Regions from separate parts of the Dictyobacter halimunensis genome, predicted to be linked through region 1. Evidence: a T-box and tRNA genes for the amino acid it is inferred to sense, from the RefSeq annotation. Region 1 holds a T-box; the other regions hold tRNA genes.
What was found. The T-box of region 1 lies ahead of leuS (leucine--tRNA ligase). A T-box ahead of a tRNA ligase gene usually reads a tRNA of that ligase, here a tRNA-Leu.

Region 1 (3,283 bases):
CCGATCTTCGCGCGTCACCGATTGTTGGGCCGCGGTCAACTGCCGGTGCTGCTGTACCAGCTGCCAGACACGATCCAGGAAGCGCACCACGCCACCGATATTGCGATCGCTGAAATCGCCATCGGCCTCGTAGGGTCCCATGAACATCAGGTACATGCGGAAGGCGTCCGCGCCCAGGTGCTCGACGTAGTGATCGGGATTGATCATATTACCGCGCGACTTGGAGATCTTGGCACCATCACGGGTAATGGTGCCGTTGGCGCGAAAGCGCCGGAACGGCTCGCTAAAATCCAGCAGACCCAGATCGTGCAGGGCCATGGCGATGAAGCGTACATACATCAGGTGCAGCACGCTATGGTCGGCGCCCCCAATGCACATATCCACCGGCAGCCAGCGCCTCGTCATCTCGGGATTCCAGGCCTGCTGCTGATCATCTGAAGAGGGATAGCGCAGGTAGTACCAGGCGGAATCCAGGAAGTTATCGCTGACATCGATCTCGCGCCGGGCCGGCTGGCCGCAAACAGGACAGGTGGTGTTGACGAAATCCTCGATGGCGGCCAGAGGAGAGACACCGGTGCCGGTTGGCATCCACTGCTCCACGTCTGGCAGCACTACCGGCAGCTGGTCCTCGGGGACCGGCACCGCTCCGTGCTCAGGACAATAGATGATCGGGATGGGCGGTCCCCAGTAGCGCTGGCGGCTGATCAGCCAGTCGCGCAGGCGATATTTTACGCTGCGCCTTCCCAGGGGCCGCTGCTCAAACCAATCGCTGATGGCCTCCTGGGCCTGTATCGAGGACATGCCAGTATACGCGCCCGAGTCCACCAGCACGCCCGCCTGCGTGAACGCCTCTGTCATGGTCGCGGCATCGATTGCCGGCCCCGAAGAGGGCTGCACCACCACACGTACCGGCAGGTCCTCCTGGCGCGCAAAGGTGAAGTCACGCTCATCGTGCGCCGGCACACCCATCACGGCACCAGCCCCATAGCCTTCCAGCACAAAATCAGCGATCCAGATTGGAATGCGCTCACCCGAGAACGGATGAATGGCATACGCGCCCGTAAAGGCGCCGGTCATCGTCTGCTCCTGCTGCGTGCGCAGGCTGTTCACCGTCTCCTGGTATGCCCTGACGCGATCGCGATAAGCGGGAGCCGTAATTTCAGTCACCAGCGCGTGATGAGGGGCCAGCGCCACAAAGGTCATGCCAGAGATGGTATCGGGCCGCGTCGTATAGACCTCGACATAACTACCAGGCTTCCCCTCGATCTCCATGCGGAACTCCAGCCCCTGCGAACGACCGATCCAGTTGCGCTGGCTGGCCTTCACACGCTCACTCCAGTCCAGGCTATCCAGGTTGTCCAGCAGGCGTCCCGCGTAATTGGTCAGCTTCAGAAACCACTGCTCCAGCCAGCGCCGCTCAACGATAGAGTCGCAGCGCTCGCAATGGCCATTGATTACCTGCTCATCGGCCAGCACGGTTTTATCATGGGGACACCAGTTGACGGGCGCGGCCTTACGCTCGGCCAGTCCACCCTTAAACAGCTGCACAAAGATCCACTGCGTCCAACGGTAATAATCAGGATCAGTGGTATTCAGCTCATGCGACCAGTCAAAGCGATTGCCCATACGCTTCAATTGTTGCTCACGGAAATGCTCAACGTTATGGGCCGTCAGAATGCGCGGATGGATGCCACGCTTGATAGCGAAGTTCTCGCTATGGATGCCAAAGGCATCAAAACCGATCGGCTCAAAGACGGAGTGGCCCTGCATCGCCATCAAGCGACCATGCAGATCCGAGCCCACATAGGAATAAAAATTGCCCACGTGCAGGCCCTCGGCGGAGGGATAGGGAAACATCATCAAATTGTAGTAGGGGCGTGGCGCCTGCCGCAGGTCTACCTGATAGATCTTCTGCTCTTCCCAACGGGCACGCCACTTAGCTTCAAAGCGGGCAAAATCATAGCGGGGAGCGCGAATACGCCTAACAGCCTGCTCAGCGGCGGCTTCGGTAGAAGTTGATGCTGCGCCAGTAACAGCGGCGGGAAATCTCGCTTCAGACACAAGATCCTCCTTAATGAACGTAGAGAGAACATTGCGCGGAGGACAGGGATCAGTGATGCGGCCGCAATGCAGGCATCAAAAAAGCGCCCTCCGCCCTGGCAAGGGCGAAAAGTGCGCACAAACCCACTTTCGCGGTACCACCTTGTTCACCATCGTCTCGCGACGACGGCCTTTTGGGTGCCAACACACCCGAACCCTATAACGGGAGTACCCGGAACCAGCTACTTTTATCCTGCGGAATGTTTCACCGGCACGGCTCACAAGGGAGCTTCAGGTTGCCTCAGATATCGGCTCTCACCAGCCGCCGACTCTCTGCAATCCCCAACAACCCTACTTTCCTTGTTCAATGCCACACTGCTATTCTTCTTTATACGCATAAATTACCCAATATGTTGTGCTTTGTCAATAGATATACCCGATCAACGAAAAATCGGCCGAGAGGGCCGCTCCACGGCCGACATGGACATGCATCAAGGGAAATCGGCCGCGAGGACCCATACGTTCAACTTAAGAAAAGGCATGAAGAAAAACGACCACAGTACGTGCGGGGCTTGCCCCCGCTTCTTTGCACCCCAAAAGGAAAGGCACCTCAAAGCGATCAAGGACGATTGCATGTGATGCACCACATCATGTTTGTTGCTTTTTCGCGCGGCGAGGAAGCAAGCGGGGGCAAGCCCCGCACGTACTCTTGTCTCTTTTCTTGTTGCTTGCTCTAAAATTGAAAGTATTGGCCGCGAGGGCCGAACCTACGGTGTGATCACCTTTATTATTGTTTTGCATGGTAAAACGGCGTACGGGAAAATATGAGGTAATAAGGTGATCAAGTCGTCTAGACCACTATACCAGAAAATATGGTATAGTAAGAAAAAGCAAAATGAATCGTAAAAGGAAGACAGATATAGGGTAAACCCAAACCGTAGGTTCGGCCCTTGTGGCCGATTTCCCGTCGACGCACGTCCATATTCGCCGTTCATTTTCAATTATAAAAGGGATTACAGATGTCATCATTGTTAGAGCAGGAGATCCTGAGTCAGCCCGAGGTTATTGCGGGGCTATTGGATAAGGAGACGCGGCACATCCAGCAGATTGTGGCGCAGTTGCCGGCATTTGATTATATTTTGATCGCGGCCCGTGGTTCATCGGATCACGCGGCGACCTATGCTAATTATGCCTGGGAGACAATGGGTCGCTATCCGGTCGCGCTGGCTGCGCCATCCGTACA
Region 2 (3,283 bases), on a different contig from region 1:
AGAGTATGTTGAAGATAAAACGACCAGCGTCTTTCGCTACGGAACGCCCGGCTACGCGGCCCCAGAGCAGTATGGTCAGGGGACCAATAGTCGCACCGACATCTACGCTCTGGGTGCGACTATTTACACCTTACTGACGGGCAAGGTCCCAACCGATGCGCTGACGCGCACCATGGATCAGAGGCAGATCGATCCCTTAAAGTCCGCGCACGCAATCTGCCCCGCGATCAGCCCCAATATTTCTAACGTGATCGCGAAGGCCATGAGTCTGCGTGTAGAGGACCGTTATGCCTCGATCGAGGCGTTCTGGCAGGCGCTGAGCATCGCGATCATAGCGCCCGATCCTACCGTAGCGGACCCGAGCACAAAGATGTTGGACTCCACCCGGCTTGAACTCTCCCAGCAGGACATCGCCGTTTTGTCTACGGCGAAACAGCTGGTCGGCACGCAGAGACCCACAGCCAATGCGCGTCCATTGCCCAGACTCAGGGTGCGCAGAACCTATGGTCATGTAAATAAGAAGGCGCCCACACGCAAGAAAATCCTGCTCGTCCTGCTGGCCCTGATCCTGATTGCCGGGCTCACGGACCTCTTGCTGGCTACCCACATCTGGAAGCGTCAGAGTCATCCTGTCGTCAGTACGCCGATCATCCAGCGTGTCCAACCAACCGCCACGCCATCGCCGGTATTTGCCTGTAAAAGTCAGTATGCCATTTCGCCTGCTGCCAACGATGGTACCATCCTGGCTTCCTGCTATACCGGAACCATGAACCATGTCGGTCTGAGCCTGGGCAACCGATCCTTCCAATTCCTGTACATCAAAGAAACGCCCAGCGGCCAGATCTCAGGCCAATTCGTTACAGATGGGCAGCGGGGTCCATTCACCGGCACGGTCAGTAAAGCAGGCAACATCGACATCACAGTCGCCCTGACCTCGGGCCAGATCATCAAATTCCTGGGCACCACCAACACAGGAGATCAGCTCGCGGGCAGAAGCTTTAGTATCTATAATAATAGCGCCACCCAGTCCAATCCCCAGGACTATGGGGATTGGACGGCTATGCCCTATCAAGGGAAGTAGCACTGGCGCTGGGCAGGCGCTCGAAGAGCGTGCATTGGTGCCTCCGGCTCCTGACTCTACGCGCCTACGGCGCTCAGAAGGTTTTTATTTGTGTGGCGGTGCAATCGGTGCGCAAAGCGCACCGATTGCACCGCCACACAAATAAAAATGCTGGGGCTACTCGTGCGGTGGCATTCGCTCCTATCCGTGATGTTGCACGCACGCCTCAAAAAAGGCGCGGTCATTAGGTGTGCCTGGCCCTAGCCGCCATTGTGCCCTCGCTCGTCACAGGTTAAATGTTGGGTGCGGCAGGCGCGTCTAGCGCCTGCCGCACCCAACAAAAAATAAAAGTGCGGCCGCGCATGCGGCCGCCCGTGCGGGGGCGCCCACCTCTCCGGCACACCTGCACCATCCTCCTTCATTTATAAGGAAAGGAAAGAACATATAAAGATAGAAGAATCTTGGGGCCACGGGTTACAGCGGCAATGCGCCGGAATAAGAGTAATCCGAACGGAATACAGCCAAAATTATCTTGACATCAGGTGAGCTACTGATGTATTATCCACAAGTGGAGACCATTGTCTCTTATCCGTTAAGTACATGGGCGGTTGCTGAAACTGGTAGACAGGGCAGACTTAGGATCTGTTGGTGATGAACCGTGAGAGTTCGAGTCTCTCACCGCCCACTTGCAAATGTATTATAATGGTAAACGCAGTTAAGCGGGAGTGGCTCAGTGGTAGAGCACTTCCTTGCCAAGGAAGATGTCGCGGGTTCGAATCCCGTCTCCCGCTCCAACTTATCTATGACAGAGGGCATCCGCAAGGCTGCCCTCTATGGTAAGCGCACATGCAACCTGCATCAGACGTAGAATACAACGCGTTTGTAACGTATACAGATAGTTGGTGAATGCGGTTTTATGCAAGCTTCTGCTGTGGGGTGGTCTATGGTAGTGATTCCCCCCTGCGCTTCCCGTAGTCTATTTTCAATGTGCTTTTCCTACTCTCAAATGCGTGACACATGCATGATGCTTGTATAGTCGGTGTGGCGGAGCAGAAGTGAAAAGCAGCTTTGCAGCAAAGTTAAACACTGTCAAGTGACACGAATACAATAAAGAAAACCTGTTGGAGGAAATGTGAAGGTCTCTGTAGAAAAGTTACCAACAAGTGAGGCCGTCCTGAATGTAGATGTGACATGGGACGAGATGCAAAAGGCTTCCGATAAAGCATATCGCAAATTGGTTAAGCAAGTTGATATACAAGGCTTCCGCCGTGGCAAAGCACCCCGCGCCATTCTGGAACGCCGTGTAGGTAAAGAGTATATCTATCAAGAGGGTCTGGATGACCTGATCTCAGAGGCCTATCGTAACGCTCTGAAAGAAAATGATCTCACTCCGATCACCCAGCCGAAACTGGATGCCCCGGTCTTCGAGATGGGCCAGGACTACCACTTCAGCCTGACAGTCCCCATCATTACCCCGGTCAAGTTGCCCGATTATAAATCCATGCATTTTGACCGCGAAGAGGCCGCAGTAACCTCAGAAGAGGTTGAGCAGGAGATCGAGTCATTTCAGAATCGCCTGGCCGAGTGGGAGAGCGTTGAACGCCCTGTAGAATACGGCGATCGCATTAAGGCTGACCTGAAGCTGACCTCGGGTGATCAGCAGATCTCGGATCTCAAAGATAACACCTTTGAGATTACCAATGATGAGCGCCACGGCCTGTTTTCCGGCATGGACGAGCATCTCATCGGCATGAAGGCCGGCGAGAGCAAATCTTTTACCACCACCATCCCTGAGGATTACAGCAACGAGAAGCTGGCTGGAAAAGAAGCGAACTACGAAGTAACCGTCAATACGGTTGAGGCCAAGCAGGTTCCCGCACTGGATGACGAGTTCGCGAAAAAAGTAAGCGACGACCAGTTCGATAACATGGAGGACCTGCGTAAAGCGGTCAGCGACAACACCCTGGAGCGCAAGAAACGCACAATTAACGAGGAACTGCGCGAGACCGCCATGAAGGCCATTGTTGATCAGACCGAGTTTTCGATCCACCCGGTACTGATCGATGAGGAAGTAGCCGAGATGGAGCACCAGTTTGGTCACATGCTCGAGCAGCAGCACCTCAACATGGCCCAGTACCTGAAGATGGTCAACAAAACTCCTGAGGAATATCGTCAGGAGCTGCGCCCTGAGGCTGAAGATCGCATCAAGCGCCAGCTGGTCCA
Region 3 (3,283 bases), on a different contig from region 1:
GCTAGCCCTCCTGCCGGGGGTGGGAACACCCCCGGCAGGGAGGACCCTGCACCCCGCTTCCTCCGGAGGAAGCGGGGTGCAGGCATATTATACACATACTCATATCTACTATCAACGAATTATATTACATTTCTCGTTCACGAAAATGCACTCCTGGCAAACTATTATTTTATGCATCTGTTTATAATATCTCTAGCAAATGTTTGTAGTAGAGTTAAGGTTGGTATTTCGTATGACAAGCTTAATCAGGCAACGTAGTCGGCAAAAAACTCATCTATTATTTGCGTTCAGTTCGTTCCTTATCGTAGCTGGTGGGATAACAGGATTCCTCTGGCAGACACTAGAGAACGGTAAGGCGGCGGATATACAGGTAACTGGAGGACCCTCGCTTTCGGCCGCCGCCGTAGATCATATTTTCGCGCAGGCGGGCAGCCCCATGGTGGGGACCGGAGCCCTCATCGAGCGCGCCTCACGCGCCACCCATATTGATGACGCCTTCGCCCTGGCGGTCTGGTGGGCCGAAACAAATGACGGCATGGCCGGCGTAGGATTGGGAGATCGCAATCCCGGTAGTGTGCGCGGCAACGGCACATATCCCGTGGCCTATGACGGCTACACCGTCTATCCATCCTATGCGGCAGCGATAACCGAATGGTTCAACCTGCTCCACAACCGGTATATCGGGCAGGGAGCCACCACCGTCTACAGCATCAGCGGCCCCTATGTTGGCACCTCTGGCTCTGGCAGCTGGGCCTACAAAGTGGTCACCCTGATGGCCCGCTATCGCAATGAAGCACCATCTCTACCAGATGCGCCGATACATCCCCAGGCCGCTCCCACTGCGCAGCCTACCCCCCAGACACGTGCCTACCTGCCAATCGGCAACGAACAGAACTGGGAGCAACGAGCCAGCGAAAAGCGCCACCACCCCTGGCTCGATCAAGAGGCAGAAACCAGCAATCAAACCAGCGGCCCACAGCGAGTTCCGCTACAGAACACTCGGGAAGTGATAAATCCAGTCATCCGGCCAGATGAGCCATCCGACCTGCAGCAACCGCTGCTCATTGGGGGCGTTATGCTGCTCTCCATTCTGCTGGCCTATTCCGGTCTCAGGCTGCGCCATCGCCGCATCATCGCCGTCTCAGGGACCAAACTCCGAACCAGTACCGCTCCAGTCGAGGTGTCACGCCATACCACCACCGAAAAACTAGTACCTGTGCCGCCCACACCCATGCTGATCAAACTAGAAGGAGTCCCACCCACACCCATGCTGGCCACCATCGGATCGGTCCCTCTCACACCATACCTGCCGAACCACGATGGCGCGGCGAGCTATCCATCGCGCGGAGAAAGCACCACCGAGAAGTTGCCATCAATAGCTATAGGAAACCCCAACGGCAGTACTACCGAAATGCTCAAGCTCATCCGAATCACTGCTATAACTCTGCCGGGTGGAGCCCCGGTAAAAGCCAGAAATAAAGAGGGAAGGTACCTGAAACGATTTGACGGCAACCCCGAAAATGCCTAAAAAAACTGTTGACAAAATAGCATCATCAGTGTTAATATAGTCCACGTAGTCGCGCAGTAATGCCCTCGTGGCGGAATGGTATACGCAGCAGCTTGAGGGGCTGTGCCGAGAGGCGTGGTGGTTCGAGTCCACTCGAGGGCACCTGATCAAACAACATCCGAAAAGAGCAATCAGATCGGATGCGCAATCTTTATCTGCGAGACTTACACACGGGCGATTAGCTCAGTTGGTTAGAGCGACTGTTTTACACACAGTAGGTCTGGGGTTCGAATCCCTAATCGCCCACCTGAATCCGCCTGGCAGGCCCATTCATAGCAAGCAACTAGAAAAGCTATGGGTGGGCTTTTTGCTATGTGAGAACGGCTGATTCGTCAAAACGACTGATTTTTTCTCCTTTATTGTACTGTATCAAGCAGGTGAAAGTAGTCATCGGCAAGGTGGTTGCATCTTCCTCAAGTTGTTAACGTGAATCTTCAACCAATGACTGTATCTATACGTGTTCAAATAATAAAGGTACATATATTGTAGAGCGATACACAGTCATTGGCTGAGAGAAAAACGATGAGGAAAAGAATACTCGTGATTGACGAAGCCCAATGCGTTCTCAAGTTGTTTCGCGAACTATTGGAAGATGAGGGGTATGAAGCCATTCTCTTGCCCTGCCCAATACAAAAAGCCCAGGATGTAGAGGTCATAAAACCAGACCTTATCATCATCGAGTTCATCTTTAATTGCAAAAATGTAGGGTGGTCAATGTTACAGATGCTCAAAACGCATTGTCCCACATCGTGCATTCCGGTTATCGTGTGTACTACAGATGCAATAGCAGTAGAAAGACAATACTTGTCTTTGCAAGGCATCCCAGTCGTGTATAAACCCTTTGATATAGACGACCTGATAGCAACAGTTAGGCAGGTATTTGCATTAAGTGAAGTAGCTCTACCCATGTAGAGGTATAAGATCCTTGCTGACCCACGCACAGTGTGTTTGGAACACAAAAACAGGGTCCTTGTAACTCGACGACTATGCCTGGCTACTTCCTCGTTGGCGAGGACACATCCTTATTTCTTGTCCCCTTCTTCTCGCAAAAATATGACGCACACTCCTCTATCTCATTTTCTATAAGAAAAGCCAATCTTTACTCATTTATTTAGCTCTATCAGTATAGCGTCGATGACGGTGCCGGTACGCCCTACATGGGGGACACGCCCGGTCATCTTAGCTTCGCGAATGGCCTGGATGACCAGGGGCATATTCTCACGAATGCGTTCAAGTTCCCTGGCCTCGCGCTGATAGCGTTGGAAGCGGGTAAGAAGATTGTTGAATGAGATGGCGACGGGCCGGAGGACATTGTTCTGCGTGATGGGGACGCGGACGGTAAAGTCTCCATTGGCGACCTGGCGCTGTGTATCGACCAGGTATTTAATGCTCTGCTCTAACTGGCGCTTCTGCATGGCATTGTTGCGCTCGTATTCAGCGATCTCATGCTCCATCGCGGCCAGCTTCTCCGCTTTATTCGCCCGTTTGAGCGCATTGTTGGCGCTCTGTACCCATTGATAGGTGCCAAGGGCCACCGCGATCTGCAGCAGGACGGGGCGGGAAATAACTACACCCCAGCCAGACATGGCGAGGTAGTGATTCAGGTCCGCCGCCCGCGCTCCAAATACGATATCCAGAATCATAAAGCTGCAATTAAACAGACAGACCAGAAATACAGAGACTGGATTGAGCAATGAGACGGCGATCAGCTCGGAG

Region 2: it encodes a tRNA-Leu, which carries the amino acid that the T-box ahead of leuS (leucine--tRNA ligase) is inferred to sense. The anticodon was not compared.
Region 3: it encodes a tRNA-Leu, which carries the amino acid that the T-box ahead of leuS (leucine--tRNA ligase) is inferred to sense. The anticodon was not compared.

Annotation. Positions count from the first base shown of each region.
Region 1 is NZ_BSRI01000001.1:2,096,895-2,100,177, reverse strand. Features, by position in the region: gene leuS (leucine--tRNA ligase) at 1-2,061, opposite strand, end outside; T-box leader at 2,159-2,417, opposite strand; gene AABA21_RS08360 (SIS domain-containing protein) at 3,060-3,283, shown strand, end outside.
Region 2 is NZ_BSRI01000002.1:2,228,573-2,231,855, forward strand. Features, by position in the region: gene AABA21_RS23350 (serine/threonine protein kinase) at 1-1,081, shown strand, start outside; tRNA gene AABA21_RS23355 (tRNA-Leu) at 1,663-1,745, shown strand; tRNA gene AABA21_RS23360 (tRNA-Gly) at 1,780-1,854, shown strand; gene tig (trigger factor) at 2,193-3,283, shown strand, end outside.
Region 3 is NZ_BSRI01000002.1:2,193,084-2,196,366, forward strand. Features, by position in the region: gene AABA21_RS23170 (hypothetical protein) at 233-1,528, shown strand; tRNA gene AABA21_RS23175 (tRNA-Leu) at 1,590-1,669, shown strand; tRNA gene AABA21_RS23180 (tRNA-Val) at 1,740-1,813, shown strand; gene AABA21_RS23185 (response regulator) at 2,108-2,479, shown strand; gene AABA21_RS23190 (methyl-accepting chemotaxis protein) at 2,671-3,283, opposite strand, start outside.